Regions from separate parts of the Kribbella sp. NPDC020701 genome, predicted to be linked through region 1. Evidence: riboswitches for the same ligand, from Rfam matches in the RefSeq annotation. Region 1 holds a riboswitch; the other holds the start of a gene.
What was found. A riboswitch is a leader RNA that binds a small molecule or an ion and turns the genes downstream of it on or off. The one in region 1 is predicted to bind thiamine pyrophosphate.
Positions count from the first base shown of each region.

Region 2: another riboswitch for thiamine pyrophosphate. It lies ahead of thiS (sulfur carrier protein ThiS); the one in region 1 lies ahead of ACZ3HV_RS05415 (purine-cytosine permease family protein).

Region 1 is NZ_JBVHFT010000002.1:378,427-393,932, reverse strand. Features, by position in the region: gene ACZ3HV_RS05430 (DUF3152 domain-containing protein) at 1-162, shown strand, start outside; gene ACZ3HV_RS05425 (hypothetical protein) at 208-1,071, shown strand; gene ACZ3HV_RS05420 (alpha/beta fold hydrolase) at 1,068-1,730, shown strand; TPP riboswitch at 1,751-1,865, shown strand; gene ACZ3HV_RS05415 (purine-cytosine permease family protein) at 1,859-3,184, shown strand; gene ACZ3HV_RS05410 (cation:proton antiporter) at 3,126-4,343, opposite strand; gene ACZ3HV_RS05405 (anti-sigma factor family protein) at 4,382-4,612, opposite strand; gene ACZ3HV_RS05400 (RNA polymerase sigma factor) at 4,609-5,247, opposite strand; gene ACZ3HV_RS05395 (flavodoxin family protein) at 5,277-5,981, opposite strand; gene ACZ3HV_RS05390 (thiamine pyrophosphate-binding protein) at 5,990-7,918, opposite strand; gene ACZ3HV_RS05385 (hypothetical protein) at 8,005-8,622, shown strand; gene ACZ3HV_RS05380 (class I SAM-dependent methyltransferase) at 8,640-9,320, shown strand; gene ACZ3HV_RS05375 (methylated-DNA--[protein]-cysteine S-methyltransferase) at 9,479-10,045, opposite strand; gene ACZ3HV_RS05370 (RNA polymerase sigma factor) at 10,042-10,533, opposite strand; gene ACZ3HV_RS05365 (flavin reductase family protein) at 10,878-11,447, shown strand; gene ACZ3HV_RS05360 (ABC transporter substrate-binding protein) at 11,440-12,495, shown strand; gene ACZ3HV_RS05355 (ABC transporter permease) at 12,492-13,331, shown strand; gene ACZ3HV_RS05350 (ABC transporter ATP-binding protein) at 13,450-14,157, shown strand; gene ACZ3HV_RS05345 (LLM class flavin-dependent oxidoreductase) at 14,154-15,491, shown strand.
Region 2 is NZ_JBVHFT010000011.1:248,352-263,857, reverse strand. Features, by position in the region: gene ACZ3HV_RS26755 (DUF6807 family protein) at 1-1,584, shown strand, start outside; gene ACZ3HV_RS26750 (thiazole synthase) at 1,559-2,332, opposite strand; gene thiS (sulfur carrier protein ThiS) at 2,334-2,540, opposite strand; TPP riboswitch at 2,531-2,641, opposite strand; gene ACZ3HV_RS26740 (hypothetical protein) at 2,728-3,630, shown strand; gene ACZ3HV_RS26735 (LacI family DNA-binding transcriptional regulator) at 3,654-4,661, shown strand; gene ACZ3HV_RS26730 (glycosyl hydrolase) at 4,658-7,213, opposite strand; gene ACZ3HV_RS26725 (DUF5937 family protein) at 7,296-8,258, opposite strand; gene ACZ3HV_RS26720 (hypothetical protein) at 8,394-8,828, shown strand; gene ACZ3HV_RS26715 (deoxyribonuclease IV) at 8,774-9,649, opposite strand; gene ACZ3HV_RS26710 (TetR/AcrR family transcriptional regulator) at 9,708-10,277, shown strand; gene ACZ3HV_RS26705 (hypothetical protein) at 10,443-12,443, opposite strand; gene ACZ3HV_RS26700 (Hsp20/alpha crystallin family protein) at 13,026-13,517, opposite strand; gene ACZ3HV_RS26695 (hypothetical protein) at 13,734-14,027, shown strand; gene ACZ3HV_RS26690 (helix-turn-helix transcriptional regulator) at 14,440-14,736, opposite strand; gene ACZ3HV_RS26685 (antibiotic biosynthesis monooxygenase) at 14,862-15,179, shown strand; gene ACZ3HV_RS26680 (hypothetical protein) at 15,371-15,506, opposite strand, start outside.

The DNA.
Region 1 (15,506 bases):
CTGTACCGGAGCTACCTGGTCAACCACGAGGTCGGGCACGCACTCGGCCATGGTCACTCGACCTGCACCAAGGCGAAGACCCCCGCGCCGGTGATGATGCAGCAGACCAAAGGCCTGGCCGGCTGCCTCCCGAACGCCTGGCCGACGATCAAAGCGACCTGATCCAACCCCGCGTTCGTGAGAAGCTGAGTCCGAGGGGAGGTAGCGATGTCGTCACAGGATTTCCCGACGTACGGCCGGGGCGATGAGCCCGAGCGGAGCGGCGAGGAGCACCACTACGCCCCGCCCACGCCGTACGGCGGCGGCACCTACGGCTCGGGCCCGCACGCCGACCCGCAGCCGGGCCCCTACGCCCAGCCCCAGCCCTACAACTCCCAGCCGGACAACGGCACCCCACCGCCCCAACAAGGCCCGCCCCAAGGACAGCCGCAGTACGCCGCTCAGCCCCAAGGCCCCATGTACGCCCAGCCGCCCACCTACCGCCCCGGGACCCCCTACGGCCCGCCGGCGCATCCACAGCAGCACGAGCTCCCGACGTACGGCCGGGATCAACCCGTCGCACCCCGTGACCCCCGCGCTGCCCGGGTGGTCGGGCTCGCCACGATCGTCGCGGCGATCTACGGCCTGCTCGTGGTCTCCGTCCAGCGGGTCGCCCTCCGGGAGATCTCCCAGGCCCCGGGCTCACCGCTCAACCACCCGCTCCGCACCGACGTGATCGACACGATCGGCCAACTGGTGCTGATCGTGGTCGGCGCGGCCGCGCTCGTGATGTGGATCCGGGACGTGCTCGCCCGTCGCAAGGCCGGGCGCCAGCCCGACCCGGTCGAGCTGGGTGGTCTGCTGCTGGTCGCAGTCTCTGCGATCCCGATTCTGGTCTGGCTGATCATGGTCCTGTCCACCGGACTGGGCGCCATCGACGACTCGGTCGACCGGCTGCCCACGGCGTACGGCTGGGGCGGCAGCGGTCTGCTGATCCTCGCCGCCGGTCTGGCCCTCGGGTACCGCGAGCTGAAGCCCGAGGTGCGCAACCCGGTCGTCCAGGGTCCGCCACCCAAAGCGCCCTGGGAGTGAACGCACCCGTCATCCTGGTCCCGGGCCTCGGCCTCGGGCCGGAGTCGTACGCCAAGACGGTCGAGCACCTGATCACGCCGCACCACGTGGTCACACTGCCCGGGTACGGCGAACCGGCCGGCGCGCGGGAGGACCTGCATCCGCGCGCATTGGGCGTGGCACTCGCCGACAAGATCCGGGAGCGGTCGGTCCTGGTCGGGCACTCGGCCAGCTGTCAGATCGTGGTCGAGACCGCGGTCATCAACCCCGAGCTGGTCCACGCGCTCGTACTCGCGGCTCCCACCGGAGACATCCGCATGTCGAGCTGGCTGGACCGGGCCGTCCGCTTGCTCGGATCCGCGGTACCGGAGTCACCCCGGCTCATCCGGGTCGTCACCCCGCAGTACGCGCGGACGACGCTCTCCACGATCGCCCGGGCCGGAGAGGCCGCCAGGCACCACGACCTGGCCGCCGTCATCACCCGGGTGAAGGCACCCGTGGTCATCGTGCGCTGTAAGCACGATCTGTTGTCGCCGGCCGACTGGGTGCAGAAGCTCGCGGAGCTGAGCCATGGTGAGGCCCGGACCCTGGATACCGGCTCACACATGCCGGTGCTGACCAATGGCCCAGAGATGGCCGCTCTCATAGAGCGAGCTGCCGCGGTGCCGCCGACGACCTGAGGCGTTATCGTTGAGGCGCTAACAACCTCTGCGGGAGCTCGCACCGATTGCGCGGGCTGAGAGGGCGACAGCTGGGTCGCCGACCGCCTGAACCTGACCGGGTAATGCCGGCGTAGGGAGCGGTCATCATGACCAGTACTGTTGTTCGTCCTGCCAGCCAGACCGAGGCACCGCTGGTCCTGACCACCGATGCCCCGCGGACCCTCGGATTCCTGGACCAGTTCACCCTGTGGGGGAACTTCGGCATCTCGCTGTTCGGACCGGTCACGGGTGCGCTGGTTGCGGCGTACACGGGCTCGCTGTGGCAGGGGCTGCTCGCGGTTGTCGTCGGCTGCGGAATCGGCGCGCTGGTGCTCGGCGGCGCCGCTGTGTTCGGTTCGCAGACCGGTGCGCCGGCGATGGCGTGTCTGCGCGGGCTGTTCGGCCGGCGGGGTTCGATGGCGCCGACCGTGCTGAACATCGCGCAGAACGTCGGTTGGGCCACGATGGAGATCATCGTCATCTCGCAGGCCGCGGTCGCGGTGACGAGTGAGCGGTGGCGCTGGCTGTTCGTCTTACTGGCCGGGGTGATCGCGACGACAATGGCCGTCCGGCCGCTCGGCAGCGTGAAAGTGCTGCGGAAGTTCATGGTCTGGCTGGTGCTAATCGCGTCGGTGTACCTGTTCGTGCAGGTCCTCAGCAAGCCGGTGCAGGCTATGCCGCAGGACAGCGTGTTCGGCTTCTGGCCGGCTGTCGACCTGGCCACCGCGGGTGTGGTGTCGTTCGCGCCGCTGGCCGCCGACTACACGCGGCACTCGCGCACCAACAAGGCCGCCTTCGCCGGATCGTCACTGGGCTACGGGATCGCGGCGATCCTGTACTACGCACTCGGCGTGTTCGCGGTCGCGACACTGCAGACCAACAGCGAGGACGTGATCACCGCGCTCGTCACACTGCCGGCCGGTGCGATCGCGCTGTTCGTGCTGCTGGTGGACGAGGTCGACGAGGCGTACGCGAACGTGTACTCGACCACGATGGCCGCGCACAACCTGATCGGCCACATCGACCGCCGGTGGATCTCGGTCGCGATCGGCGTGCTCGCCACCGGTCTCGCGCTGATGGTTGACCTGGGCAACTACACGCAGTTCCTCTACCTGATCGGCTCGGTCTTCGTCCCGCTGTTCGCGGTCGCGATCGCCGACTTCTTCGTGGTCAGCAAGATGAACTGGGACGTCTCCGATACGGCGCGCTTCCGCTGGCAGCCCACGGTCGCGTGGCTGATCGGCTTCGTCGCCTACCAGCTCGTCAACCCCGGAACGGTCTCCGGGTGGTCCCCGTTCTGGCTCGACCTCCAGCAGAAGCTCTTCAACAACCAACCGGTCCCCGGCTGGCTCGGCGCGACGTACACCTCCATCATCATCTCGATGTTGGCCGCGGTGCTCCTCGGCCGGATCGGACGTCGGCAGGCTGCCTGAGCAGTACGAGCGCGACCGCCGGGAACACCAGCACGGACAGCAGTCCGGCGCAGACCAGAGCGGCGGCGGTGACCGGAGCCATCAGCCCGGTCGCCACGCCGATCTGCGTCGCGGTGACGATGAACGGCAGCGACGTCGCCTGCAGCAACCCCGCGGCCGCGGTCTGCCGGGGCCCTAGGGTGCGCACCGCCAGGTACGCCGGTACGCCGCGGACGACGAGCAACGCGATCAGGAACAGCGGGACGCGGACGAGTGCGCCCGGGTCGTCGAGCAGGCCCCGCAGGTCGAGCCGCAGCCCGCTGGTCACGAAGAACACCGGGATGAGGAAGCCGTACCCGAGCGCCTCCAGCTTGATCCGGAAGCGTGGATGCGAGCTCGCGTCGCGATCGACCAGCCCGACGACCGCGCCGGCCAGGAACGCGCCGAGGATCGTCTCCAGCCCGAACTGTTCGGCCAGGGCGACGAAGGCGACCAGCAGTACGACGGCCGCCCGGACCCGGATCTCCGCCGTGGTGTCCTGGAGCCGCAGCAGGACGCCGCCGATCCGCTGCGACCGCCCGGCCGTCGCGACGACGAAGCCGGTCACGACGACGAGCAGCGCGAACAGCCCGACCATGATCAACCGTTCGCCAGGGCTCCCGCCTTCGGTCGAGAACACCAGCGACAGCACGAGAACCGCGGCGAAGTCGGCCACCGAGGCCGCCGCGATGGTGAACCGGCCGACCGCACCGTCGGCGCGGCCCGCGTCCTTGAGCACCGGCACCACCAGACCCAGCGAGGTCGCCGAGAGCGTGACGGCGAGCAGGAGCGCGCTGTGCACCCAACCGGCAGCCGAGAACGCCGCACCCGCGACACCTCCCAGCGCAAGGGTCACCAGGTAGCCGAGGACGGCGAGCCGCAGGACCTGTCCGCGCAGTTGGTGGACGTCGATCTCCAACCCGGCCAGGAACAGCAGGAACGCCAGTCCCAGCAGGGCAAGGATCTGCAGCGGCAGGTCGACGTCGACCAGGCCGAGGCCGTGTGGACCGACCACGATGCCGGCCACGATCTCCAGCACGACGGCCGGGAAGCGAAGACGCGGGGCCAGGCCGAGGAGCAGTGGCGCGAGCAGCGCGATCACTACGACGACGAACAGGTTGGTGAACTCCACATCCGGCATATCGGATCAGTGCCGCCGGAGCACCCGGGCGTTACAGGTCAGTCGCGGGGGAACGAGCGGAAGGCCTGCAGAAGGCCGTCGCGCGTCGCGTCGGACAGCGTCTCGGGCTCCACCCTGCCGACCTCGGCGATCGTACGGCGCATTTGGTCGACGTAGATCTCGCAGCCGTCGCAGAGCGCGAGATGCTCGACGAAGCGCTGCTCCGTCTCGGGGTCCAGTGCACCGTCGAGGAAGGCGGTGACGAGTTCGACCAGTTCGGCGCACGTCATGACTCAGCTCCGGTGGTGGTGAAATAGTGCTCGAGATGGCCGCGGACCGCTGCGCGTGCACGATGCAGCAGGACCCGCTGGTTGGCCGTTGAGATGTCCAGCAGTGCGCAGACGTCCTCCGCCGTTCGGCCGTCGATGTCCCGCAACGTCAGCACCACCTGCTGCCGGACCGGCAGGCGCTCGATCGCCGCGGCGACGCCGGCTCTCACCTCGTGCGCGAGTACTTCACTCTCGGTGGTCGGCCAGCGTTCCGGAAAGGCGAGCCAGCCGCCCGGGTACTGGTCGTGGGCACCCCGGAACCGGCCCGGGTCCACGGTCGGCTCGCCATCCTCGACCAGGCTGGCCCACGGCACCGTCCGTTGCTCGCGGGCACCGCACTTGCGCGCGATGTTGACCAGGATCCGGTAGACCCAGGTCTGCAGCGAGGATCGGCCCTCGAACCGCTCGATGCCCTGGAACACGGCCAGCCAGGTGTCCTGGACGACCTCCTCGGCAGTGGCCGCGGTCGACACGAACGACCGGGCCAGCCGCAGCATCGAGCCCGACCAGCCGTTCAGCAGGCACGCGAACATCTCCTCGTCCCCGGCCCGCAGCCCGGCGACGAGGACGTCGTCCGTCGGCAGTACCACCCCCACACGCCGACGGTACAGCAGCAGCGCGCCGATCAGCGGTACTCCGGGTTCTCGAAGTCGAAGCGGCAGCCGGCGTCCCACTCGGAGCGCTGGTTGCCGTAGGCCGGGACGCCGCCCAGGTCCTTCAGCATCCTTGCCAGGTGCAACAGGTTCCAGGTCATGAACGTCGTGTTCCGGTTGGTGAAGTCGTTCTCCGGGCCGCCGGAGTCCATGTCCAGGTACGACGGACCCGGACCGGCCTCGCCGATCCAGCCGGCGTCGGCCTGCGGCGGGATCGTGTAGCCGAGGTGCTGCAGCGAGTACAGGATGTTCATCGCGCAGTGCTTCACGCCGTCCTCGTTCCCGGTGATCAGGCAGCCGGCGACGCGTCCGTAGTACGCGTACTGCCCGTGTTCGTTGAGAATCGACGAGTTGCCGTACAAGCGCTCGATCACCTGCTTGGTGACCGAACTGTTGTCGCCCAGCCAGATCGGTCCGGCGATGACCAGGATGTCGGCCGCCATCACCTGCTCCTGGATCGCCGGCCACGCGTCGGTGGCCCAGCCGTGCTCGGTCATGTCCGGCCAGACGCCGGTGGCGATGTCGTGGTCGATCGCACGGACCACGTCGACCTGGACGCCTTGTTTCTCCAGGATCTTCCGGCTGACGTCGATCAGGCCCTCGGTGTGGCTGACCGCGGGCGAGCGTTTCAGGGTGCAGTTCAGGTACAGCGCGCGGAGGTCGTCGTACTCGGGCATGGTTTCTCCTAGAGAAGTTCGGCGTCCTGCTCGATGCAGAGCAGGGCCGGTCCGGTGGTGGTGAAGAGCTCGGTCATCGCGTTGTCGAGGTCGCCGCGGCGGGTGACGCGCAACCCGGTCGCGCCGCAGAGTTCGGCGTACGCCGCCCAGTCGGGGTTCCGCAGTGAGGTGTGCCAGACGGGGTAGTCGGCGGCGAGTTGTTCCTTGCTGATCTTGCCGAGTGAGTGGTTGTCGAGCAGGACGTGCTTGATCGGGATGCCGTACTTCACCGCGGTTGTCAGCTCGGCGGCGTACTGGCCGAACCCGCCGTCGCCGGTGACCGCGACGATCGGCCTCTCCGGCGCGGCGGCCCAGGCGCCGAGGGCGGCCGGGTAGCCGAAGCCGATCGAGCCGAGGTAGCCCGACATCAGCACCGGCTGGCCCTTCGACTCCAGGTACCGGCCGAGCGAGTACGCATGGTTGCCGACGTCAACGGTCACGACCGCGTCGGCGGGCAGGTGCTTGCTGAGCGCGTCGAACACCGCGGCCGCCGAGACACCGCGACCGCGATCGTCCTGGACCCGGCGGGCCTTCTCCGCGCGCCAGATCGCCCACCGCTCGGCGACGTCCGGGCGCTGGTCCTCGGCCTTCGGGTCGGCGAGCATCCCGGTCAGCGTGGTCAGCGCGAGGCCGGCGTCGCCGAGGACGTCCACGGTGACGGCATCGAACCGGCCGATCGCGGCATGGTCGTCGTCGATCTGCACGATCGGCTTGTACGCCGCGATGCCGGTGTGGTTGGCGAAGGAGGCGCCGACCACGATCAGCAGGTCCGACTCGTTCATCAGCCAGCTGGCGACCGGCGTACCGCTGCGACCGAGCACCCCGGCGCCGAGCGGATGTGTGTCGGGCACCAGGCCCTTCGCCTTGAAGGTGGTCAGGACCGGTGCGTGCAACCGCTCCGCGAGCGCACGGACCTCGTCCTTCGCGTCCCGGGCGCCGTGGCCGACGATCAGCACCGGCCGCCGGGCGCCGCGGATCAGGGCCGCGGCCCGGGTCAGCGTGTCCTCGTCGGGCCGGATCTTCCGCCGCGACAACCGGCCGGCCGAATCCTGCGCGGCCGCCTCGGACGGCAGGACCTGCACCTCGTCGGGCAGCACGAGATGGGCGACGCCACGACCGTCGATCGCGTGCTTGACCGCCAGTGCCGCGAGCTCGGCGTGATCGCTACCGGCCTGGACCGCCGTACTGGAGACCGCGACGTCCTTGAAGACCGCGGTCAGATCGAGGTCTTGGAAGGCGCCGCGGCCGAGGACCCTGGACGGCACCTGACCCGAGATGGCGAGCACGGGCGATTTGTCGAGCTTGGCGTCGTACAGGCCGGTGAGCAGGTTGGTGGATCCAGGGCCGGCGATGGCGAAGCACGCGGCCGGGCGGCCGGTCAGCTTGCCGTACGCGCTGGCGGCGAAGGCGGCGGCGCCCTCGTGCCGGATGCCGACGTACGTCAGCTCACCGCGTTCCTCCGCCCGCCGCATCGCCTCGGCGAACCCGAGGTTCGAGTGGCCGACCATGCCGAAGACATGACTGATGCCATGGGCAACCAAAGTCTCGACCAGTACGTCGGCGACCGTCCGGACCGGCTGGGCCGGAGCGGGCAGTCGCACGTAGACACCGTCGGCCCGCTCGTCCACCGGGTACGCCGTGACGCCGTCGGAGAAACCCTCCGGCGGCTGACCGGTGATCGGGTCGTAGTCGTACCCGTGCCACGGGCACCGCAGCAGCCCTTTCTCGATCGAACCCTCGCCGAGCGGACCACCCTGGTGCGGGCACCGGTTCTCCAGCGCGCCTAGCCGGGCGCCGCATCTGGCCAGCGCGACACTCCGGCCGTCCACGACCACACTGCGCACCCGCCCGTCCGCGGGTACGTCGACCTCGTCCACCCGGTGCCACTTCTCCGACATGTAACGTCTCCCGCCCTGTGCGACACGGACCGTTCGAAGGATCAGTGCCGGACCAGGGCCTGGCGTTACAGGAGGAGACTGCACCCATGGATGAACGTTCGCTCGCCGTAACCCGGCGGTCCCTGCACGGTGTCGCCGAGTTGGTGCTGGCCGGACCGCAGTACCGGGAGTCCGGGGAGATCAAGCTGCGTGTGCTGCCCGGTGGGTTCGGGACTGTCGTCGAGCCGGATCTCCGGGTCGAGGGTGACGTGCTCGTCGCACCGGCCGGGTCGTTCCCGTTGGCCGGTAGTCATGCCGAGCTGGCTGCCGCGGCCGGTGTGGAGGCCAGGCGGCTCGACGACGTGTACGCCGGTGGTCCGGCGATCGATCCGGATGAGCGGATCGAGATCGACCCGGTGGCCGCCCGGGTGCTGGTGGATGCCTTCGCCCGCGGTGAGGCCGCGCTCCGGTCCCTGGCGCCGGACGAGGAACCCATCCTCTGGCCCGAGCATTTCGACATCGGCATCAGCCTCGGCGAGGTCAACTACGGGATCTCGCCGGGTGATGACGCCATCCCCGAGCCCTACGCGTACGTCGGCCCCTGGACACCGCGCACCGGTGAGTTCTGGAACGCCTCGTTCGGTGCCGCGCGCTCGATGGCCGAACTGGCCGATGTGCTCGGGTTCTTCCGGATGGGGAGAGCGCTGGTCACTGACCCGGAGTAACCGGGATACTTTGGGCCATGCTGAATTCCGCACTGCGCAGCCGGGCCGAGTACGCGGAACTCGGCGCGGACGGGTTGGCCGCGCGTACGACGCCCGAGCGGGACGCGGCGGTCGTCAAGGCCGTCGAGGAGTTGCTGGCCGGGCGTGAGTCGGTGCTCGACCTGTGCTGCGGCTACGGCCGGATCGCGCTGCCGCTGCGGAAGGCCGGCAAGGTCGTCCGCGCGCTGGACATCTCGCCGAACCTGGTCGAGGCCGGTCAGGCGATGGCGGCCAAGGAGGAGTTGTCGATCGACTGGGCGATCGGCTCGATGACCGACCTGCCGTACAAGTGGGACTCCTTCGACGCGGTGATCTGCCTGTGGACCGCGTTCCACGAACTGTTCGCCGAGGACGAGCAGATCTCCACGATCTGCGAGATCTCCCGGGTGCTGAAACCGGGTGGCGTGGCGATCATCGAGGGCCCGGCCTGGGGTCCGGCGACGGCGGCCGAGATCGCCAACGGGATGCGGCAGGGCCCGGAGCACCGGATCGTCACCACCGAGCACTTCGGCACCAGCAGCGTGCACTTCATCCACGACGAGATCAGCTACGGCCGGCTCTGTACGGCCGCGGGGATCGAGGACTACAAGGTCTACAAGCGGGAGTGGGGCGGGCGTCGCCGGCTCATCCTGGAGATCCACCAGCCGGCCACTGACTGACGTGTCAGTTTCTTGACCTGAATTCTTTTCCGGAACCATTTCACTTCCCCGTATCCCTTGCAGGCAAGGGGAAAACAAGAAGCAGATCCCCACTCCACATTGGGGATCTGCTCCTTTGTTCTGCGAGTGTAAATCAATTCCCCAGGTGCCGGGAAAACTCAGCTTTTTGCTTCAAGATTCAGCAGGAATCGCTTCGCCTCCAGGCCGCCGGCGTACCCGGTGAGCGCGCCGGTCGAGCCGATCACCCGGTGGCACGGCAGGACGACGCAGACCGGGTTCGCGCCGAGCGCCGTACCGACGGCCCGGGCGGCCTTCGGCTTGTGGATCTCCCCGGCGACCGCGCCGTACGTCGTGGTCCGGCCGTAGCTGGTGTGCAGCGGCAGATCGTTGAGCACGAGTCGCTGGAACGGCGTCGCCAGGGCGAGATCCACCTCCAGGTCGAACGCGTGCCGTCGACCGGCGAGGTACTCGTCCAGTTGCCGTCGTACGTCGTCCAGTGCGCCGGGCTGCCGCAGTACGCGCGGTGACACGGCCCGGGCGAGCCGGTTGGTGATGGACTCCTCGTCGCCGAAGGAGCTGGCCACGACCCGGCCGTTCGCGACCGCGAGCAGCATGGTGCCGATCGGGGTGTCGTGCAGGGTGTAGGCCACGTCGGCATCCGGCAGGATCGGTGGTTTCAGGTCTGTGGTGGTGAACCGGGCGAGCCGGCTCTCGAGGTCATTCATGCGTCTACTCCGAGTTTGGTGCGCAAGGTCGCGAGGGCGTCGCTGACGAGCCGGCGCGATGCGGCAGGCGTGGTGTCCAATGCGGCGGCCACGCCGTGGTGGTCGAGGTCGCCGATGTATTTCAGCGTGATCGCGAAGCGCTGGCGTTCGGGCAGTGCGTTGACCGCCTGCCAGAGGTCGGGATCCGGCCAGTCGGCGACGTCCGGGCCGTCGACCGCGATCGGCGGGGCTTCGTCGAGCGGGCGTTGTGGTTTGCGGGCGCGGTGCAGGTCGGTCGCGCACCGGGAGGTGATGGTCAGCAGCCAGCTGCGCAGGTTCTTCGCCGAGGTCAGGCCGGGGTAGGCCGCGAACGCCTTCTCCCAGGCGCGCTGGGCCACGTCGTCCCCGTCCACCGGCCCGGCCAGAGCACGCGCCAGCCGCGCCACGTCCCGCCAGTGCGCGTCGACGAGCGCCTGGAACGGCGGCAGTTCGACTTTCTCCCGAGCCATCACGCCAGTAGAACGCATCAGGTTCGGCCGATGTGAGGGTGCCTGGTCCGGATTCCGAGATTGTCTAGTTACTCAGTGGACATTGATGAGAAGATTGCTGACATGACGACGACCTTGCTCACCCGCCGTCGCGTCATCGATCTGCTGCGGACGGCGAGCGCCACCTGTCGGTGACGCCTGCGCCGTATCGCGTTGCCCCGGCGGAATTCCGCCGTACGAGGCCTGTCTGACCACCGCCTCCCACACCCCGCCCGGCTGTGGTGCTTCCTGCTGCCCTGGACGCGATGAGCTGTCCCAGAGCGAACCGCGCCGGTCGTCCCTGCCCCCGTACCCGAGGGAGAGACATGTCAGTCCATGCGATCAACCCGTCCGATCGTCCGCCCTTGTCCGTCGTCCCGGACCGCCACGAGGAGCAGACCGTCGACGCCGACGTGTTCCGGTCCGTGTTCCGTCGCCACGCCGCCGGTGTCGTGGTGATCACCGCGGACGCCGGGCACGGTCCGGTCGGGTTCACCGCGACCTCACTGGTCTCGGTCAGCCTGCTGCCACCGCTGGTCTCGTTCGCGATCGCCACCAGTGCGTCCAGCTGGCCGACCGTCAGCATCGCGGACAGCCTGGTGATCAACTTCCTGTCCGCCGACCAGCAGGCCATCGCCGGGCGCTTCGCCACCAGTGGCATCGACCGGTTCGCCGAGCCGACCCGCTGGTCCCGCCTGAACACCGGTGAGCCGGCTCTCGACGAGGCGCCGAGCTACCTGCGCGCGCAGGTCGAGCACCGCTTCGCCGTGGGCGACCACTACTTGGTCGTCGCCCGCCTCGCCACCCATACCGAACGACGTGAGCACGACCCGTTGCTCTACCACGACGGCCGCTACGTCACCGCCACCTCTGACCCGAAAGCACACCATGTCTAGGACCAAGTACGCCGTTATCGCCGCAGCCCTCGCGACAGTCGCCCTGGTGGCGGGCTGCGGAGGTGCCGCGGACGCCGGCAGCGGCTCCGCCAAGCTCTCGCTCGACGCCGCCCTGCCGACCACCGTCCCGGACGGCACCAAGATCGTCGTCGGCGACCCGGCCACTGAGGTGGCGCTGAAGCTGTCCGGCCAGATCGACAAGGTGTCGAAGTTCGTCCAGTTCGCCAACCTGAGCGGCGGTCCGCAGACCACCGAGGCGTTCCGGGCGCACGCACTCGACCTCGGCTCGGTCGCGGAGATCCCGCCGATCCACGCGACCTGGACCGGTCTGCACGTGAAGATCGTCGCGTCGAAGTTCCGCAAGGACGCGCTCCAGCACCCGATCTACAAGCTCGGTATCGCGCCCGGCGTGAGCGTGAAGACGCTGGGTGACCTGCGCGGCAAGAAGATCGCCTACAGCCCCGGTCAGGCGCAGGGCGCCCTCGTCCTCAAGGTGCTGCAGAAGGCCGGCCTGACCAAGGAAGACGTGAAGCTGGTCGAGCTGCCGAGCACTGGCGACGTGTACTCCAACGCGCTGGCCGCCAAGCAGGTCGACGTCGCTCCGATCGGCGGCGTGCAGATCAAGCGCTACCTGGCCAAGTACGGCAAGGACGGGGCCAGCACGATCGACCACGGTCTGCGCGACGACGCCGGACACCTCTACGTCGTCACCGAGTCCCTGGAGGACCCGGGCAAGGCCGCCGCGATCCGCGCGTACGTCGCCGCGTGGGGTGTCGCGCAGGACTGGATCGACAAGCACCCCAAGGAGTGGATCCAGGGGTACTACGTGAAGGACCAGGGACTCACCGAGGCCGACGGCCAATGGCTGGTCGACAACGCCGGTCACCCGGACATCAGCGCGGACTGGAGTGACGCGATCCAGCGGCAGCAGCAGACCATCGAACTGGTCGCCAAGGAGACCGGCAACAAGGTGATCCAGGCCAAGGACCTGTACGACCTGCGCTTCCAGACGGTCGCGGCCGACGCGATCAAGGGAGCCACCAAATGAGTGCCACGACGCTGCCCGGCCTGCGGACCCGGGAGGCCACCGGGACCAAGGCCGTCCGGCGTCCCCGGCTCGGACTCGGGAAGCCGATCAGGTTCGGAGGTGCGATCGGACCCGTTCTGCTGCTGGTGATCTGGAGCATCGGATCGGCCACCGGCTGGATCGACCAGCGGGTGCTGTCCGCGCCGTGGACCGTGGTGACGACGGCCGGTGACCTGATTGCCGACGGCCGCCTGCAGTCGAACCTGTGGACCTCCACCCAGCGGGCCCTGCTCGGACTCGCGCTCGGCATCGTCCTGGGCGTCGTACTCGCGCTGCTGTCCGGACTGTCCCGGCTTGGCGAGGCCATCCTGGACGGACCGATCCAGATCAAGCGAGCGATTCCGTCGCTGGCGCTGCTGCCGCTGCTGATCCTCTGGCTCGGCATCGGTGAGTCGATGAAGGTCGTCACCATCCTGCTCGGGGTGTTCGTGCCGATCTACATCCACACCCACAACGGCCTCCGCACGATCGACAGCCGGTACGTCGAACTCGCGCAGACCGTCGGCCTGTCCCGCCGGGACTTCATCCGCCGGGTGGTCCTGCCGGGCGCGCTGCCCGGGTTCCTGCTCGGCCTGCGGTTCGCGGTGACCGGCGCGTGGTTGTCGCTGGTCGTCGTCGAGCAGATCAACTCCACCAGCGGCATCGGCTACATGATGGAACTGGCCCGCACGTACGGGCAGACCGACATCATCATCGTCGGCCTGGTCCTGTACGGCGCTCTCGGCCTGCTGTCCGACGGAGCCGTCCGCCTGATCCAGAGGAGGGCCCTGACATGGCGCCGAACACTAGCGTCCTGACCGTGCTTTTGGCCGGGCCTCCGGCGCCGGCGTGGTCATGGGGCCTTGGTTCCCGGCCTTCCCTCGTCGTTCCAGTCGCTTCGCTCCCTTCACTCCTCAGTCCAGGCCGGGAGGCCCCATGACCGCGCTCATGACCGCCACCGTCCACGTGTGGGATCTGGTACGCCGGTACGACGATCGCGCCGTACTCGACGGGCTTGACCTGGATATCGCACCGGGTGAGTTCGTGGCGCTGCTGGGGAAGAGTGGATCCGGGAAGAGCACGTTGCTCCGGGCGCTGGCCGGGTTGGACTCGGATGTGGCCGGCTCCGGGAAGCTCGTCGTACCGGCCAATGTGTCCGTGGTCTTCCAGGACTCGCGGTTGTTGCCTTGGGCACGAGTGTTGGACAACGTCGTCCTCGGGCTGCCGGGTGCATTCGACCGTGGCCGGGAGAGTCTCGAGGAAGTCGGGCTCGCCGGGCGCGAGAAGGCCTGGCCGAACGAGTTGTCCGGGGGTGAGCAGCAGCGGGTCGCACTGGCGCGGTCGCTGGTGCGCGAGCCGGAGTTGCTGCTCGCGGACGAGCCGTTCGGTGCGCTGGATGCGCTGACCCGGCTGAAGATGCATGTGCTGCTGCGGAAGTTGTGCGCCGCCCACCAGCCCGCCGTACTGCTGGTGACGCATGACGTCGACGAGGCGATCGTGCTCGCCGACCGGGTGATCGTGCTCGACGAGGGCCGGCTGGTCGCTGAAGAGGTGGTCGAGCTGGGTGCGTCCCGTAGCCCGGCCGATCCAGGATTCGCCGCGGTCCGGTCGCGGCTTCTCGACGCGTTGGGAGTTTCGTTGTGAGCAAGCAGTTGCATCTGAACGCGTTCCTGATGAGCACAGGGCACCACGAGGCCTCGTGGCGGTTGCCGGAGAGCGATCCGTTCGCCAACATCTCGGTCGAGCACTACCAGGGGCTGGCCCGGACCGCGGAGCGCGGCAAGTTCGACTCGGTGTTCTTCGCGGACTCGCCGGTACTGCTCGGGGACGTCGGCCGCCGGCCGGCGGGGACGCTCGAGCCGACGGTGCTGCTGACCGCGATTGCGGCGGCGACCTCGCGGATCGGGCTGATCGCCACCGCGTCGACGACGTACAACGAGCCGTTCAACCTGGCCCGGCGGTTCGCCAGCGTGGACCACGTGAGTGGTGGGCGCGCGGGCTGGAACGTCGTGACCACGGCGGGTCCGGAGGCGGCCCGGAACTTCAATCTCGCGGATCAGCCGGCGCACGCCGAGCGGTACGAGCGGGCCGCGGAGTTCCTCGAGGTGGCATACAAGCTGTGGGACTCGTGGCAGGACGACGCGGCGGTCGCGGACAAGGCGGACGGCGTGTGGGCGGTGAACGACCGGGTGGTGCCGATCGACCATGTCGGGCGGCACTTCCAGGTGCGAGGCCCGCTGAACCTGCCGCGGTCGCCGCAGGGGCACCCGCTGATCGTGCAGGCCGGGTCGTCGGAGGACGGCAAGGGACTGGCGGCGCGGTACGCCGAGGCGGTCTTCACGGCCCAGCAGACGCTGGAGGACGCGCAGGACTTCTACCGGGATCTGAAGGCGCGGGCCGCGGCGCTCGGCCGTGATCCGTCGTCGGTGAAGATCCTGCCCGGGATCGTGCCGGTCATCGGCGGGACCGTCGAGGAGGCGCAGCGGCTCGAGCGTGAGCTGGATTCGCTGATCCGGCCGGACTACGCGCGGCTGCAGCTGGCGAAGACGCTGAAGGTCAAGCCGGAAGACCTGCCCTTCGACGAGCAGTTGCCCGCGGATCTCCCCGACGAGGACGAGATCGAGGGTGCCAAGAGCCGCTACACGCTCATCGTGACCCTGGCCCGGCGCGAGAAGCTGACCGTCGGCGAACTCATCGGCCGCCTCGGCGGTGGCCGCGGGCACCGCACCTTCACGGGTACGCCGGAACAGGTGGCGGACGCGATCCAGCACTGGTTCGAATCCGACGCGGCCGACGGCTTCAACATCATGCCGCCGGTCCTCCCGTCCGGACTGACCACGTTCGTCGACGAGGTGATCCCGATCCTCCAGGCGCGCGGTCTGTTCCGCACCGAGTACACAGGCACGACCCTGCGCGACCACTACGGCCTGGCTCGCCCGGTAGGCCGCAGCAAGGCGCTGCAGGAGGCGACCGCCTGATCCCTTGTGCCGGCC
Region 2 (15,506 bases), on a different contig from region 1:
CTCGTCGCGGAGACCGTCGAGGATCCGTCCGCCGAGGCAACCATCGCGGTGGAGGCGCGGCGGCGGTGCGACGCGCTGATCATGGTGTCGCCACGGCTGCCCGAGGACAGCCTGCTCGAGCTGCTGCCGCAGGTGCAGCCGGTGATCCTGGTCAACCGGCAGGGTCCGCCGGAGGTCTCGTCGGTGGTGGTCGACTACGGGCGCGCGATACGGATCGTCGTGGATCACCTGGTCGGCCTGGGGCATCGGCGGCTGGCGTTCCTGTCCGGGCCGCCGGCGAGCGCGTCCAACGTGGCCCGGTTGCGATCGCTCGAGGTGGCCGAGCGGGAGATCCCCGGGCTGGAGCTGGTCCGGCTCGACTGCGGTTGGTCGATCGAGGACGGGTACGCCGCAGTCGAGCGAGTACTCGAATCACCGGTGACGGCCGTGGTCGCGTTCAACGACCTGGTCGCCTTCGGCTTGCTGGCACGGCTCAACGAGGTCGGCGTCGCCGTACCCGCTGATCTGTCGGTGACCGGGATGGACGACATCGGGTTGTCGCGGTTCGCCGTACCGTCGCTGACGACTGTGCGGGTGCCGCAAAAGGATTTGGGGGAGCTTGCGTGGCAACGGTTGCACGCTGCGATCGCGGGAACGGATGTCGAGGCGGACGGCGTACCCGAATTGCGGCTCGCGGTGCGGGCGAGCACCGGGCCTGTGCCGCAGGCGCCCCGGCTGCAAGCGTCGGCTGGGCGGGTCGGGTGGCAGCGGCAGGGGGACACGTTTGAGCTCGGCAGTGACACCGGGATGCTCGCGCGGTACGAGTTCGGGCGGCGGATGCCCAGTGTGCACGCGCCGCGGCCGTACCTGCATCCCGTACGGACGCTGGGCGGGCAGCCACTGACGGAGGTCAGCCCGGTCGACCATCGGCATCACTACGGCGTCTCGTTCGCGGTGGCCGGGGTCAACGGCACGTCCCACTGGGGCGGCCGGACCTTCGTCCAGGGCCAAGGCCCGACCCTGCTCAGGAACCACGGCCAGCAACGCAGTCGGGGTACCACCGCCGACGACGCCCTGACCGACGACATCACCTGGTACGACGAACAAGGCCGACCGCAACTGATCGAACGCCGGCAGCTCCGTGGCGCGCTTGCCGAAGACGGCTGGCGGCTCGAGTGGCACAGCGTTCTCACCGCGCGCTACGGCCCGATCCGCATCGACAGCGCGGCAACCACAGGCCGCCCGAACGCCGGGTACGGCGGGATCTTCTGGCGACTGCCGTCCGCGGACACCACGACTGTGCTCAGCTCAGCAGGCGAAGGCGAGGAGGCGGCCTACGGATCGCTGAGTCCGTGGCTCGCCTTCGTCCAGCATCGCGGGGATGCCGTGACGACCCTGCTGCTTGTGCAGCCGGGCGACGTACGGCCGTGGTTCCTGCGATCCAGCAAGTACGTCGGTGCTGGGCCGGCGCTGGCGTGGGACCGCCCGCTGAACCTTCAGCCGAACCAGGATCTGCCTCTGGCCCTCACAGCACTGCTGCTGGACCGCCCGCTGGATCTGGCCGAGGCCGCTGCCTTGTCTAGAACGTCGGTAGGCCAGTCGTAGGCGAGGACGCGTGGGCCGACTGCCAGCGGCGGGGGACGCGGCCGGCCAGGCGGGCGGCTCGGCCGGCGGAGACGGCGTCGCGCATGGCGGCGGCCATCAGGGCCGGCTTCTCGGCCCGCGTGACCGGGGTCGCGAGCATGACAGCGGCACAGCCGAGCTCCATGGCCAGCGCCGCGTCGCTCGCCGTACCGATGCCCGCGTCGACGATCACCGGCACGTTCGCGGCCTCGGCGATCAGTGCGATGTTGTGCGGATTGCGGATGCCGAGCGCGGAACCGATTGGTGCCGCCAACGGCATCACCGCCGCACAGCCCGCCTGCTCCAGCCGGCGCGCGAGGATCGGATCGTCGTTGGTGTAGGGCAGCACGGTGAACCCGTCGGCCACCAATGCGTCCACAGCGTCGAGCAGCTCGATCGGATCGGGCAGCAGCAGGTGATCGTCGGCGACGACCTCGACCTTGATCAGGTCGGTCTCCAGCGCCTCGCGCGCGAGCTTCGCGGTCAGCACGGCCTCGGCGGCGGTGTGGCAGCCGGCTGTGTTGGGCAGGACGTCGATGCCGTGTTTCTTGAGGACGTCGAGCACCGAGCCTTCATGGCCGGTGCCGAGCCGGCGCATCGCGACCGTGGTCAATTGGGTGCCGGAGGCAACCAACGCCTCCTCCATCACTTCCAGGTTGGCCGAACCGCCGGTCCCCATGATGAGGCGCGAGCTGTACGTGCGCCCGCCGAGCTCCAGTGGATCATCCATGTCAGCCTCCCTGCACCGCGCTGACGATCTCGACCCGATCGCCGGGCTTCAGGGCGGTCTGCGCCCACTCGGCCTTCGTCAGCACGTTCTGATTGAGCGCGACCGCGATCCCGGTCGTGCGGTCGGAGTACTCGTCGACCAGCTCGGCGACGGACTTCCCCGGTGCGGCGTCGGTCGCCGTACCGTTGACCCACACAGGCTCCTGCATCGCTTCCTCCCTACGCCGGAATTACCCGATTCAGGTTCAGCGGTCGGCGACAGTTCGGTCGCCCTCTCAGCCCGCTCCTGCGAGCTCCCGCGGCGGTTTCGACTCTAGCTCACGTCTTCCGGCGACGCTAACGCGCTCCACGGACGCCGGAAACGGCTACCGTGAGTACAGGGAAAGGTGAGCAGTGATGGGGAACATCGATCGGGCTCACGGGGGTACGAGGCTTGGCGTGCTGATCGCCGTCGCAGTGGCGATTCTGGCCGTGCTGTCGGTGGCCGTGGTCGCGCTGAACGGATCCGGCCCGGGCGACTCCGGTCCGCCGGTCGGCACTCCGGGGACGTCCAAGCCGGCGGCGACGTCGGCTCCCACCGGGCAGCCCAGTGGGACGCCCACGTCACGGCCGACCGGTCCGCCGACGAGTCGTGAACCTACCTCGCGCGAGCGGTACGAGCAGGCCGCGAAGCGGGAGCTCGAGCAAGGCCTGGTCGCCTACAACCCGCCTGCTCAGGCGCGGGTGCAGGACGACTTCGAGGTCACCGTGCGGGTGCAGCGCGGCACCGCGACGGTGTCTCCGTCGTTGCGAACTCTGCCCGGCACGGCTCCGGTCACCATCGAGCCCCTTCCTGTCGGGACCTACATGCGGGCGGAGCTCCGGGGATCGGGGCTCGACGTCCAGCCGCTCAGCGACAAGCTCCAGCTCATCGACGGGGTGACCGAGTGGGCCTGGCGGGTGACACCGCGGGCCGATGGTGTGCAGACTCTCCGGCTGACACTGGTGGTGGAGCTGAACGACCTGCCGCTCAGCAGCCGCACGTTCGCGCGGGTGATCGAGGTCGACGTCGAGAAGCAGCCGGCGTGGTATCAGCGGGCGTGGGGGTTGCTAGACGTCGCCGGCGTGCTGACGGCGCTCGTCATCGCCGCGATCCTGGGATCCGCCAAGCTGGCACGCATCTGGTGGATACGCCGGAAGGCGGAGGAGGACGCGGCCGGCATCGGCACTCCGCCTGAGGCTCCGGACGCGCCTGCCCCGACGGTGAGCGCCGACGGGAAGCCGACGGCCGCCGCCAACGGGAACAAGCCGAATCCGTGAGTACCAGCGGCTATCGTGACGGGGTGGGGACTGGGAAGCGGGTCGACATCTCGGATGTCGCCGCTCGGGCGGGGGTCAGCCCGACGACGGTCTCGCACGTGATTTCGGGGCGGCGACCGGTGTCGGAGGCGACGCAGGCGCGGGTGCGGGCCGTGATGGACGAGCTCGGCTGGGAGCCGAACCAGGTGGCCCGGAGCCTGCGGATGCGCCGTACGCACACGATCGCGCTGATCGTCCCGGACATCACCAACCCGTTCTATCCTGCGGTCGCGCGCGGTCTGCTCGACGTGGTCAGCGAGCCCGGGTACCAGGTGCTGATCGGCATCACCGAGGGGGAGTCCGCGGCCGAGCGCGCCGCGGTGACGCAGATGGTGACCAGAAGCGTCGACGCGATCGTCTTCGCCGGCTACTACAGCAAGGCGAGCGACGTCGAGGCCGCCGTCGCGGCGGGGATCCCGGTGGCGTTGATGGGCGGCCGGAAGGCCGAGCCCGGGATCGACGTCCTGTCGTCGGACGACCTGGCCGCGGGGGAGATCGCGACCCGCTACCTGATAGGTCGCGGCTATCGCCGGATCGGGTTCATCACCGGGCCATCCGGTGAGGGGCCGCCGGCTGATCGGGTCAAGGGGTACCGGCACGCGTTGTCGGAAGCAGGCATCCGGTTCAGCCGCGAGCTCGTCGTACGTGGCGAGTTCTCGCGGGCCGGCGGACTGCAGGGGCTGCATGCATTGCTGCAGTTGACGAAGCCGCCGCGCGCTGTGTTGTGCACGAACGACGTGGTCGCGATCGGCGCGCTCGATGCTACCCGGGAGCGCGGCCTGCGGGTTCCGGACGACATCGCGGTGATGGGCTTCGATGACATCGAGGCCGCCGCGATGATCTCGCCGTCGCTGACGACGGTCTCCGGCGATCCGCGGGAACAGGGTCGCGCGGTCGGACAGGTGTTGCTCGACCGGCTGGAGGACGGCGCCTCCAGCCGGCCGCAACATATTCTGTTCTCGCCTTCCGTCGTACCGCGGGATTCCGCCTAGGGTGCGGTGACCGACGTGACGGTCAAGCCGGCGATGTACGTCGGCCAGACGCCGACCGTCACCGTGACCTGGCCGCTCGCGTTCGGGGTCAACGTGTTGGACAACCCGTACTGGCTGGTGACCGTGATCGGACCTGTCGCGTTGACCGTCACGCTCGTGTTGGCGCCGCTCGCTGCCCAGATCGCCCGGAACGGTGTGCCGTCGTTCGCGGCGAATACCTGGTCGATCAGCCCGTTGCCCGGGAACTCCTTGCCCAGGAACGTCGCGCCTCGGAGTTGCCGGGCGGCTGTGGCATAGGCGACGTACGACGGTTTGGGCGTGTAGGCACCGAGGGCGTCGGCCGGGTTGTGCACGAGGCCGAAGTTGTTCTCCTGCGCGGCCGGGTCGATGCCGTCGTTCATGAAGTCGTAAACGTAGTAACGGTCGACGCCGTGGCCTTGGATGCCGAGTTGGGCGCGGGCTTGGTACATCGCCTGTGTCGGCTCGTCGACAGAGGCTGTGGCCGTCCCGGTGAACCAGCCGCTCTCGGTGATCCAAATCGGTTTGTCCACGCCGCCGTTGTACTGCCGGATCGTCGCTCGGACCTGGTCGATCGCGGCGCCGAGGCCTTCGGGTGCGTGCAGGAAGTTGTACGGGTGGATGGACACCACGTCGAGGTACTTCAGTCCGCCCAGCTGGCAGAACGTCTGGAACCAGGCCTGCTGGGTCACGTCGGTGTCACCGCCGCCGACGATGGTGAGATCCGGGTGGGTGGCTTTCAGTTTCGTATAAGTTGCCTTGAGCAACGCCAGATAGCTGTCGGGGGTCTTGTTCGCCGGGCCGGCGGCGTTGACGTCCCACTCGTTCCAGACCGCCAGGTTGTGGACCTGCGGGTACTGGTTGGCGAGCGCGTTGGCGTAGTTGGCGAACGCGGTCCGGCCGGCATCGGTGTACGGCGCGTTGAAGAGCTGATCGGGGCAGTCGTAGAGACAGTTGCCGTAGTCGGCGACGAGCAGTGGGTCGATGCCGTTGGTCTGGTAGGCCTGCAGGTAGTTGGTGACCTTCGCGGGGAACGCGTACGTGCCGGGTGTCGTCTCGGCGCTCGACCAGTACGCCTCGTCTCGGCCACCGCGTGCTCCGGACTGCGCGAGTACGGGCACCAGGTCCGTGCTCCACGATCCGCCGAAGTGGGTGCCTGCGCCGATCAACGATGCGGACGTGGTCGCCGTGACCGTGTCGATGTTGACGGTGGCCGTCGTACCGCCACCGATGATCAGGCTGTGATCGAGGGTCAGCATGATGGCCTTCGCCGGACCGTGCCAGATGCCGTCGTCGGCGCCGCCGAAGTGGAGATAACCGGTGCCGCCGTCGAAGCGGCTGACGGTGAGCTGCTGCCAGGCGCTCGATCCGGACAGCGTCAGCCGCTGCTGGTGGACCTGACCGGTGGAGTCCGTCAGCCGTAGTCCGATTGCCGACAATCCTGTTGTCTTCACCCAAAGGCTCAGGGCGTTCAGGTTGACGGGCGTGAAGGTCCGCTGGATCGCGACGTAGTTGCCGCCGCCGGAGAAGTTCGCGGAGACCTTGGCCGATTGGGCGCCGGTCTGTGGGCCGACGGTGTCGAGCGCGAGACTGCCGGTGGCGCCGGGGAATTCGCTGCCTGGGTAGAAGGTCCAGCCCTCCGCTGCGCTCTCGTAGTCGCCGAGTGGAGTGGTCGGCATCGTCGCCGGTGCATTGACGGTGAAGTCGTCGAGGTTGACGCTGCCGCTCGTCGCGCCGGGTATGGCGCCCTTGTCGAGGATCACTTCGACCGCCTTCGCCGGACCGTGCCAGACGCCGTCGTTGACCCCGCCGAAGTGCGAGTACTGCTTACCGCCGTCGAAGCGGGTCACCGTCAACGGTTGCCAATCAGTTGCCCCCGACAACGTCAGTCGTTGCTGGTGGACCTGGCCGGTGGAGTCGGTCAGGCGGAACATGAGGAACGACAGGTTCGCAGTCTTGGCCCAGAAGCTCACGCTGGTCGTGTTGACGGACGGCAGCGGCCGATTGACGCTGACGTAGGCGCCGCCGGCGCTGAAGTTGCCGGATAGCTTCCCCGATCCGGTGCCGCTGTGGTTGTCGGTGGTGTCGAGCGCGAAACCGCCGGTCGCACCGGGGAATTCGCTGCCTGGGTAGAAGGTCCAGCCTTCGGTGGCGGCCTCGAAGTCGCCGACCCGGGACGTGGTGAGGCCGGCGACTGCCGACGTACTGACTGGGCTGAGGATGGCGAACGTGGTCTGAGCCGTGGTCGTGCCGGCTTGCACCGTCAGCTTGTACCAGCCGCGGGTGGTGACGGTGATCTGCAGAGTGGTCGCGGCGGCTTGGCTGCCGCTGGCGACCACGGTGCCGTTGACGTCGGCGGCCGACCAGGTGACTGAGGCCGCGTCGGTGTTGAGGCCGAACTTCACCGCCTGACCGTCGGTGAAGACGTTGCCGCGGGTGATGGGGGTGAGCGTCAGGACCGCGGCCTGCGCGGGGGTGATGGTACCGAGGCAGAGGAGGAGAACTCCGAGGGCGATAGCGAGGGTGCGTCTCATGGCGGGCTCCATGCTCTTGTTTCAGGCATGCAAATCGATTTGTATCGGAACTATCACCTCACGCTCGGAGGGTGTCAACAGCTCAGTCGGGGTCGGATCCGGTGAGCAGGACGGCCAGTTCGGTCGGCTTGTAGAGCACCTGCTTGCCCGTACGTTGCGGCTCGACCAGCCCGGTACGACGAAGCAGTTGCAAGTGCTGACTCACGGCCGACGGCGTCACCTTCAGCTCGGCGGCCAGGTCGGTCGTGGTCCGGGGATGCGTGAGCAGGGCGAGGATGTGGGCGCGCGGCGTACCGATCAACTGGGCCAGATCCCTTTGTGACGGTGGTTCCACGACGGACCACAGGTGCGCCTGCCCGCGCGGCGGATAACCCAGCAGCGGCTCCGCGCCGATGTCGAACGGGATCACCGCATGCGGCCCGAACAACGTCGGCTGCAGCACCAGCCCACGCCCGTCGACCTTCTCCGTCCGGCTCGGATCACTCACCCGATCGACCTTCAGCAACCCGTCGTCGTACGTGATCGCCGGCCCGAGCCCGTTCAGCATCGCCCCGGTCCCATGCTGCGTCAGCACATGCCCGCGATAGCTGATGTCCGCCGAGAGAATCGTCCGCATCCGATCCCAGTACGGCGCCATCACCGCCTCCCAGTACTCGCGGAGCGCATCAACAACCCTGGTCACGCCGTCCGCACCGGCCAACTCGGCGGGAAGCTCCTTGTTGACCGCTGCGAACTGCCGCTCGAACGTCGCCCGATCCACCCCCGCGATGATCTCGAGCTCGTCAGCGATCTGCGTCAACGGCGAGGTCGGCCGCGGCGTCAGGAAATCCGGACTCCCCATCGTGTCGTTCACCAACCACCGCAACACCGACCAATCGAGGTCGTCCACCTGCGGCTGCACCGCCCGCACCCACGCCAACTGCAACGGAAACCGCCCCGGATCCCGCAACGCCCGCAACGACAAAACCATCTCCGCCACCGGCGAAACCGCAAACCGAACCCCCTCCAGATCCCGCGAGTCCAGCTCGTAAGTCAGCACACCCATCCCTCCACCGATGTAGCCAGATCCTAAATCGTCCCTCGCCCCTCGCGGTCGCTAGGCTGCCTCAGGTGACGGGAGCTGAAACCGCCCTGGCCGTCGCCGGGGCCGACTGACATGGCGGAAGAGTTGCCCGCGGACATGGCAGCTGAGTCGCCCGCTGCCACGGCGCAAGAGTCGCCCGCCGTCTGGTGCATCGTGGCCAACGTCGCCGACGAACGCCCGTACGGACCTGGCGGCGCCGAAACCCACCACGGCCTGAAGATCTTCTCTGCCGGCGCAAAGCTCTACGTCCCCGACGGCTTCGGCGGCATGGGCTGGGAAACCGTCGAGGTAGTCGGCCGAGGCCGCGGATCCGCCCGCTACGTGGCAGCAGCAGTCCAGACTCACCAACTCATCAACTGGCGAGTCAAAGCCGTCCACAGCCCAGCCGCCCTACGCCAAATACAACGAATCCGAGCCAACCGGCCCGGCTTCTGGCTCCAGCCCGCCACCTACAACGACCTAACCACCCAGGCCTACTACGACGCCCTCCTCGAAATAGCCACCGAACTGTCGGAGCGTTCAGGGGTCTGAACGGCCCGCAGTTCTTTGAGGAGCGCGACGTCTCGGCTATGCGTCGGGGTCTCAACCAGCAGCGGAACTCCGCGCAGTGCGGGCACCGAGACCAGCGCCTCGGCGCCGGCCAGACCGATCGCGCCGAGCCCGATCGATTCATGCCGGTCACGGCGAGAACCGACCGGATCGCGGCTGTCGTTGACGTGGATCAGGCCGATCCGGTCCGCGCCGAGAGTCGCGGACACCTTGTCGACCGCCCGCGCGATCGCGAGCGCGTCGGTCATGTCCTCGCCGGCAGCATGAAGGTGGCAGGTATCCAGGCACAGTCCGATGCGAGCGTCGTTCAGAGCGAGCATGTACTCGATGCTGGTGTCGATAGTCGACGCGCCAGCCTCACCGGCGCCGGCGGTGGGCTCGATCAGCAGTCGCGCCCGAGCGCGGTCAACAATCGGTACGACGAGATCACGCAAGCCGCCCAACACCTTTGCGCGACGCCCCTTGGCCACCAACGCCCCGGCATGTACGACCACCGCGGTGGCCCCGATCGCCTCCGCCCGCTTCATCGTGACCTCGAGAGCGGCCACAGATCGACTCAGCACCAGGTCCGACGGTGAGCACAGGTTGATCAGATGAGGCGCGTGCACCACAACCGGGATCCCCCGCTCAGCGCACGCCGCCCGAAACGCGTCATCCCCGGTCGGATCAGCAGCCCGTGGCGCCCAACTCCGCGGATTCCCCGCAAACACCTGGATGATCTCAGCCCCAACCGCGATCGCTTCGCCCAACCCGCTCTTCACCAGGCCACCGGCCACCGCGACATGCGACCCGATGAGCGTCATCCCTGTCCTCCACCGTCGATTATTGACTTCAGGGTACAGAACTCGTAGCGTCCCACGCATGGCCCGGCCGATGACGTTCGATGCAGAGGAAGTCGTCGACAAAGCGGTGGAGGTCTTCTGGCGGCAAGGCTTCGCCGCGACCACCCCACAGAACCTGGTCGACGAGCTAGGCATCGGCAAAGGCAGCCTCTACAACACCTTCAAGAGCAAGCACCACCTGTTCGCCCTCGCGATGCGCCGCTACAGCGCCCGACGCGCAGCCGAGCTCGCCGACGGCCTCGAAGGCCCGGGACCAGCACTCCCAAGGCTCCGAGACGCAATGCAAACACTCGCGGGCGTAGGCGAGCACCAACTCGGCTGCCTGATCGTCAACTCGGTCGCCGAACTAGGCAACTCCGACGAAGCCGTCGCCGAGGTAGCCAAAGATCTCTTCGCCCAAACGGAAGAAGCCTTCCGCTCCGCCATCGAACGCGCCCAAACCACCGGCGAGATCTCCTCCCGCCGCACCCCCACCGACCTGGCAAGCGCCCTGCTGGCCGTGGTGATCGGCGCCAACGTCTTGGCGAAGGCAGGCAGCGATCCTGATCATTTGAGCCGGATCCTCGACACCGCCCTCCAAGACGCCTGACTCGACGCCGAGACCCACGGTCCGGCATGCCGGCTTCAGTCCGTCTGGTCGCACTGGTGACAGTCCGGGTCATCCGCTTTCGCGCCGGGACTGGCAGGTCGTCGGTCTCGTGCGCTGCCGGTGGACCCGGAGCGATGCGTCCGGGGCCACCGGCAACCAATCAGGTCACTGACTGAGCTTGGTCAGCCGGGTGAACCAGTTGCCCAGGCTCGTGCGGGTGCCGCCGCAGCTGCCGAAGTTGGCGAGCGTCGGCGATGGGAAGTACTCCTCCAGCGTGCACGTTTGGCCGATGTACTCCGAGGCGAGCCAGATCGACGTACCGTCGGTCACCGCGGCCCCATAGTCGCCCCAGCGCGTCCGCGGCGGATCACCGACGAACGCCTTGTACGACGTGAAACCGTCCGCCGGCCCGAGGCCCGTCGCGGCGAGGTGGATCGGCCCCACCGACCCGCTTTCGGTGATCCGGACGTAGCCGGCACTCGGGAAGAACGTCTCGCCCATCACGGTGAACGCGATCGCGCCCTGCCCGCTCGGAGTGAAGGCGATGGCCGGCATGGTGAGGTTGTTGTTCGCCAAGGCGATGTAGCCCTGCTTCTTCACCGTGCCCTGGATCTTGCCGGCGCCGTTGATCTTCGGGCTGACCGCGAACCAGGCGATACCCGCTTTGAGTTCACCGTTGACCCGGACCGCGGTCCCGGAGGAGCCCCAGAGCATCCCGTTGACGTACCAGGTCTGCTGCATCCGGGAGTCCAGCGAGTCCGGCGTGGACTCGACCTCGTCGTGCGCCGGTTCGTCCGCCGGCAGGAAGAAGACCTGCCAGCAGCCCGGGCCGAACGGGGTCGGCATCGTTGTGTCGTTGACGCACTCACCCAGCGGGATGTCACCGGCCTTCTGGTCCGACTTCGGCGGGAACACGTAGGTCTGGCTGTTCGTCAGTCGGCTGGTGATTCCGAGGTTCGGGGCGGCTGTGTCCAGCGACGCTGTGTTCGTGATCCCCCAGATCCCCAGCCGCCGCGCGGTCCCGGTCGGGTTGCCTGTCTCGCTGCCATCACCGGCGATCGTGCTCAGCGCGTATTCCGTGCCGTTGCGCTCGCTGGAGTACTCGCCCGCCGGCGAGTTGGCCGGCCACACGGTGAAGCCCGGCGAGCCGTCGACGGCGAGGTTCTCGATCAGGGTCACGTTGACGCTGGCCGGGTGAGTAGCGAGCTGCGCCTTCGAGAACGCGAAGATCTGCGCGGCGTTGAAGTTCGGGCCGAACAGGTCGTACTCGTTGGTCGACACGTACACGCCGTTGGCGTCCTGCCCGATGTGCGGGTAGTCCTGGAAGCAGGGGCCGTGCTCGACGCCGTCGGTGGTGCAGCCGTGGTCCGGCGTACCGTCGGTCCCGTCGTTCTGGGCCGGGACGTGGTAGATCGTCCAAACGCCGCGCGGGTCCCCGGTGTTGGAGACGGCGACGTCGATCGTGTTCTTGCCGGTGAAATCGCCGTTCGGCTCGCTGCCCAAGGTGGTGAGGGCGACCATGAACCGTTGGTGGTCAGGGTCGTACAGGCAGATCGGGTCAATCACTTGCGGGCCAATCACGCCGGTGACGCGATTGAACGCCGCCGGGTAGCCGAAGAACGTGTTGAGGTCCTGGACGCCGGTCAGGGCGGCGCCGTTCGCGGCGCTCCGCACCCGGATCACGCTATTGACCGCTTCGACGGTGAACCCGTTGCCGACGCACAGCGCCTGGTCCGGTGGCTCGAGCGAGAACTGGTTCCCGCCGTTGGCCAGCCGCTGATCGCGGTGGGTCAGGCCGTTCACGCTCGCCAGAAGGTCCGGGTTGGAGCCGGTCACCGCACTGGACGGGACGACCGGCGCGTCGAGCGGCTTCTTCGGGAACTTGCCGTTCTTGAACCCCGGGCGCGGCCTGGTGAACTCACCGGCCTCGCCGCCTTCTTCCTCTTCCCGGCCGCCGGGCCTCAGCTCGGGCTGCTGGAGTCCGTCCACTCCCAGGGGCCGGGCCTGGATGCTCGTGGTGCCGCCGCTGGGAATCGCACGGGTGCCCCCGTCCGTAGTCGCGGCCGACGAGGCCGCCGGTGCTGCCATACCCGTCGCCGCGATGAGTAGTGTCGATGTCGCCAGACCAATGACGCGGTAGCGCGTGGTCTGAAGCCTGAACCTCATGGGTTCCCTCCCTGCTGGTGGTCGCTTGCCACTGCAGTGACGAGCGAGCAGCAAGGCATGCAGGGTCTCGCGATGCTCGACAGACTCCCCCCGAGGCGCCCGTTCGCCAGAGCTTCACCAGCCATTGGAGACCCGTCTCACGACCAAGCGCAAGAACTCGGGCCTCCTTCCGCAGAACTCCCGACAATCAACAACAGCCGTCGTCAGCCAACCGATGTCTTCCGACGACCTCCTGGCCACAAAGTCGCCAGGAGGTCGGCCCTTCCCGCGAGGCGCACCGTCAATCGATCACTCCGAGGAGCAGCCGAAGGTCCGCAGGGCCTCCCGACTCCACCTCGGCCCGAACCTGCCGATCGCCGTCCCAAGCAACTCAACTTCAACGTCAATGCCTGCGGGAAGCTCTGATCTGCTGGGCCTGGCCCGATCTCCGGCGCGCTGGTGCAGGTCGATCCCCTGCCACCGACCTGACCGTGGAGGCCACGCCAACCAGGCTGAGCCCAGCTCGAGTCGCCTGTGGATAACTCCGGCCGGGCATGCGCAATCGGTGCACCCTGTTGTTGAGACCTCCGGGCCGCCGCGCCTTCAGCCGGGGTCGCCCGTGCTACCGGCGGACGCGTCGCCCTGTTCGACGGTGCTCGAGATGGTGCGGCTACCGCCGGTCGCATGGGTGATCTCGACCCGGCGTGGCTGACTCCGCGGCGACGCAGGGATGGTCACGTGCAGGACACCGTCGGCGTAGTCGGCGGTAAGGTTCTGCGAGTCCACGCCCTCGCCGAGGGAGAGTCGCCGGGCGAACGACCCCTGGGATCGCTCGGCGACAATGACCTGCTGGCTCTCACGGTAGGGCGGGGTGCGCTCGGCCTGGATCGTCAAGGCGCCGGAGTCGACGGTCACCTCGATGCTAACAGGGTCGACGCCGGGCAGGTCGGCCTCGATGTGGTAGCTGCCGTCCTCGCCGCGGTAGACGTCCAGCGGCATCCCGAGGGGGCCGCGCGTCCCGCTTACGGCCATCGACATGAGCCGGTCGAGCTCCCGGGCAGGGTCATGGAAGGGCTCAAACCTGAACACTGACATCGCTGGCCCCTCCTCGTGAGGTGTCGGCTCGGGGACCACATACCGCCTCGGGCGACGCTGTCTCTCTCGGGACATAGTAGTCCTCCTGGGACTCCGCATTCATGTCTCTCGGCCTCGGATCTCAGGAACGGCGAGGCCCCCCGAGGAGGTTGGTCGAGTGGGCTGGCTGTGCTTGTCAGTGGTGACCCGAACCCTTAGCTGTGTCACGGTGCAGGTATGTCCAGGCACGTCGTCCGAGACCACGACGGCATCCGGGAGTCGGATGAACCGCCCACAGATGTTCAGGTCGCTGGGACGTTGGACGTAACCACGATCGACGGGCGCCGCGTGACGTTCCATATCGTCGTAGGGCTGGGCGAACTGCGATACATGGTCGGGCTCGGTGGGGCGCTGCACGTTCTCGCCGGTGAGCAGATCATCCAGACGTTCGGACCCGGCTACTGGGCCTTTGTCACTGGCGAGGCGGTGCAGGTCACGGGCGACGAAGGCTATCGGCCGAGCCGGGGGTAGGGCCCAGGCCGGCCGCCGGATGTGGCTAACCTGTCAGTCAGAGTTGAAGCCGCGCCTGGAAGGGAGCGCCGTCGAGGGGTAGCACCTCGATTGAGGTCACCTCGACCAGCAAGGCGCCGTACACGGGGTTGGTGCCGCTGATGTGCAGGGTGATGCCGGTCTGCGCGTCCCGCAGTCAGATTCCTGACTGTCGGGTGCCAGAGGTCGAACCAGTCGACATCTCTGCCGAACAGCCGTCCGAGGCGGGATCGGCGCCGGATCCGCCGGGCCCTTCCGAACACCTGCTCCGCACAGTGCGCGTCGTTTAGACGCTGACGCCCGACCTTGCGGGGAGGTACCTACGCGCGGGAGCGCGCGGCCACAGACCGCCGAGCCGTCCTTGACGCTCCCGCATGACGGCAAGTCAGTGAGCTCAGGCGTGGTCGCGGGTGCCCAGTTCGGTGCGGGCGAGGAGCTCCACCAGTTGGCCGACCGTTCGCTGTCGCAGCAGAGCCTCTGGCAAGGGTTTGTCGACCTGGACTCCGTACCGGTTACGGCGGCCGTTCTTGTCCTTGACCACGTATCCGGCTTTCACCAGATCGGTGACGATACCGAACGCCGCGCGTTCGGTGATGCCGAGCGTGCTCGCGATCTCCCGCAGCCGCACGCCCGGGTCGTGCGCGATGCACAGCAGCGCCTGCGCGTGGTTCGTCAGGAAGCCCCAAGCCATGACACAGAGCATACCGGATGATCAGATCTAGGAATTTTATTGCCAGTATTGGAATACCAGCGTAGGTTCAGTTGCGGAACTGGTCTGCGGGTTACGCAAGCCGCTCCACCACAGGAAGGCACACCATGCGCTGCACGCGCGTCGCGCTCTATGACATCAAGACCGGCACCTTCGACGAGGTAGTCAGCCAGGCGAAGTCCGGGATGCTTCCCTTGTTCAAGGACAGCAAGGGCTTCGTGTCCTACGAAGTTGCCCAGATCGCCAAGGACGCTTTCGTCTCCATCAGCACCTGGGAAACCCGGGCGCAGGCTGACGCAGCCACCGCAAAGGCCGCGGACTGGGTGAAGGCCAACAGCCGGGATCGTTTCACCCTGCGCGACAACTACGTCGGTGACCTCGCGATCGACACCGGCCATCGCGAGCCGGCGCCGATCGCCCACTAGACCGTCCAGGTAACGAGCCCCGCCGCGCATCACGGCGGGGCTCGCGCCGTTCCGCCTGTCCGCCGCCAAGGCGCTGCGACGTGCTGACGTCGACGTCACCGCATCTACCGCACCAACCCCGGGAACTCATGACCCAGCTCAACACCGCCCAGGCTGTCCCAGCCTGAACCACCCGCCAGAGAATCGGTTCGCTACGGCCAGAACCGACGCCAGACCTGGCGCTTGGCTTCAGCGAGAGCATCGACCACGTTTTGCCCGGTGTCGGCCTTCTCGGCGACCCCGAGCGCTTGGCCTACCTCCCGCCATGAGACGCCTCGCGCACGAGCC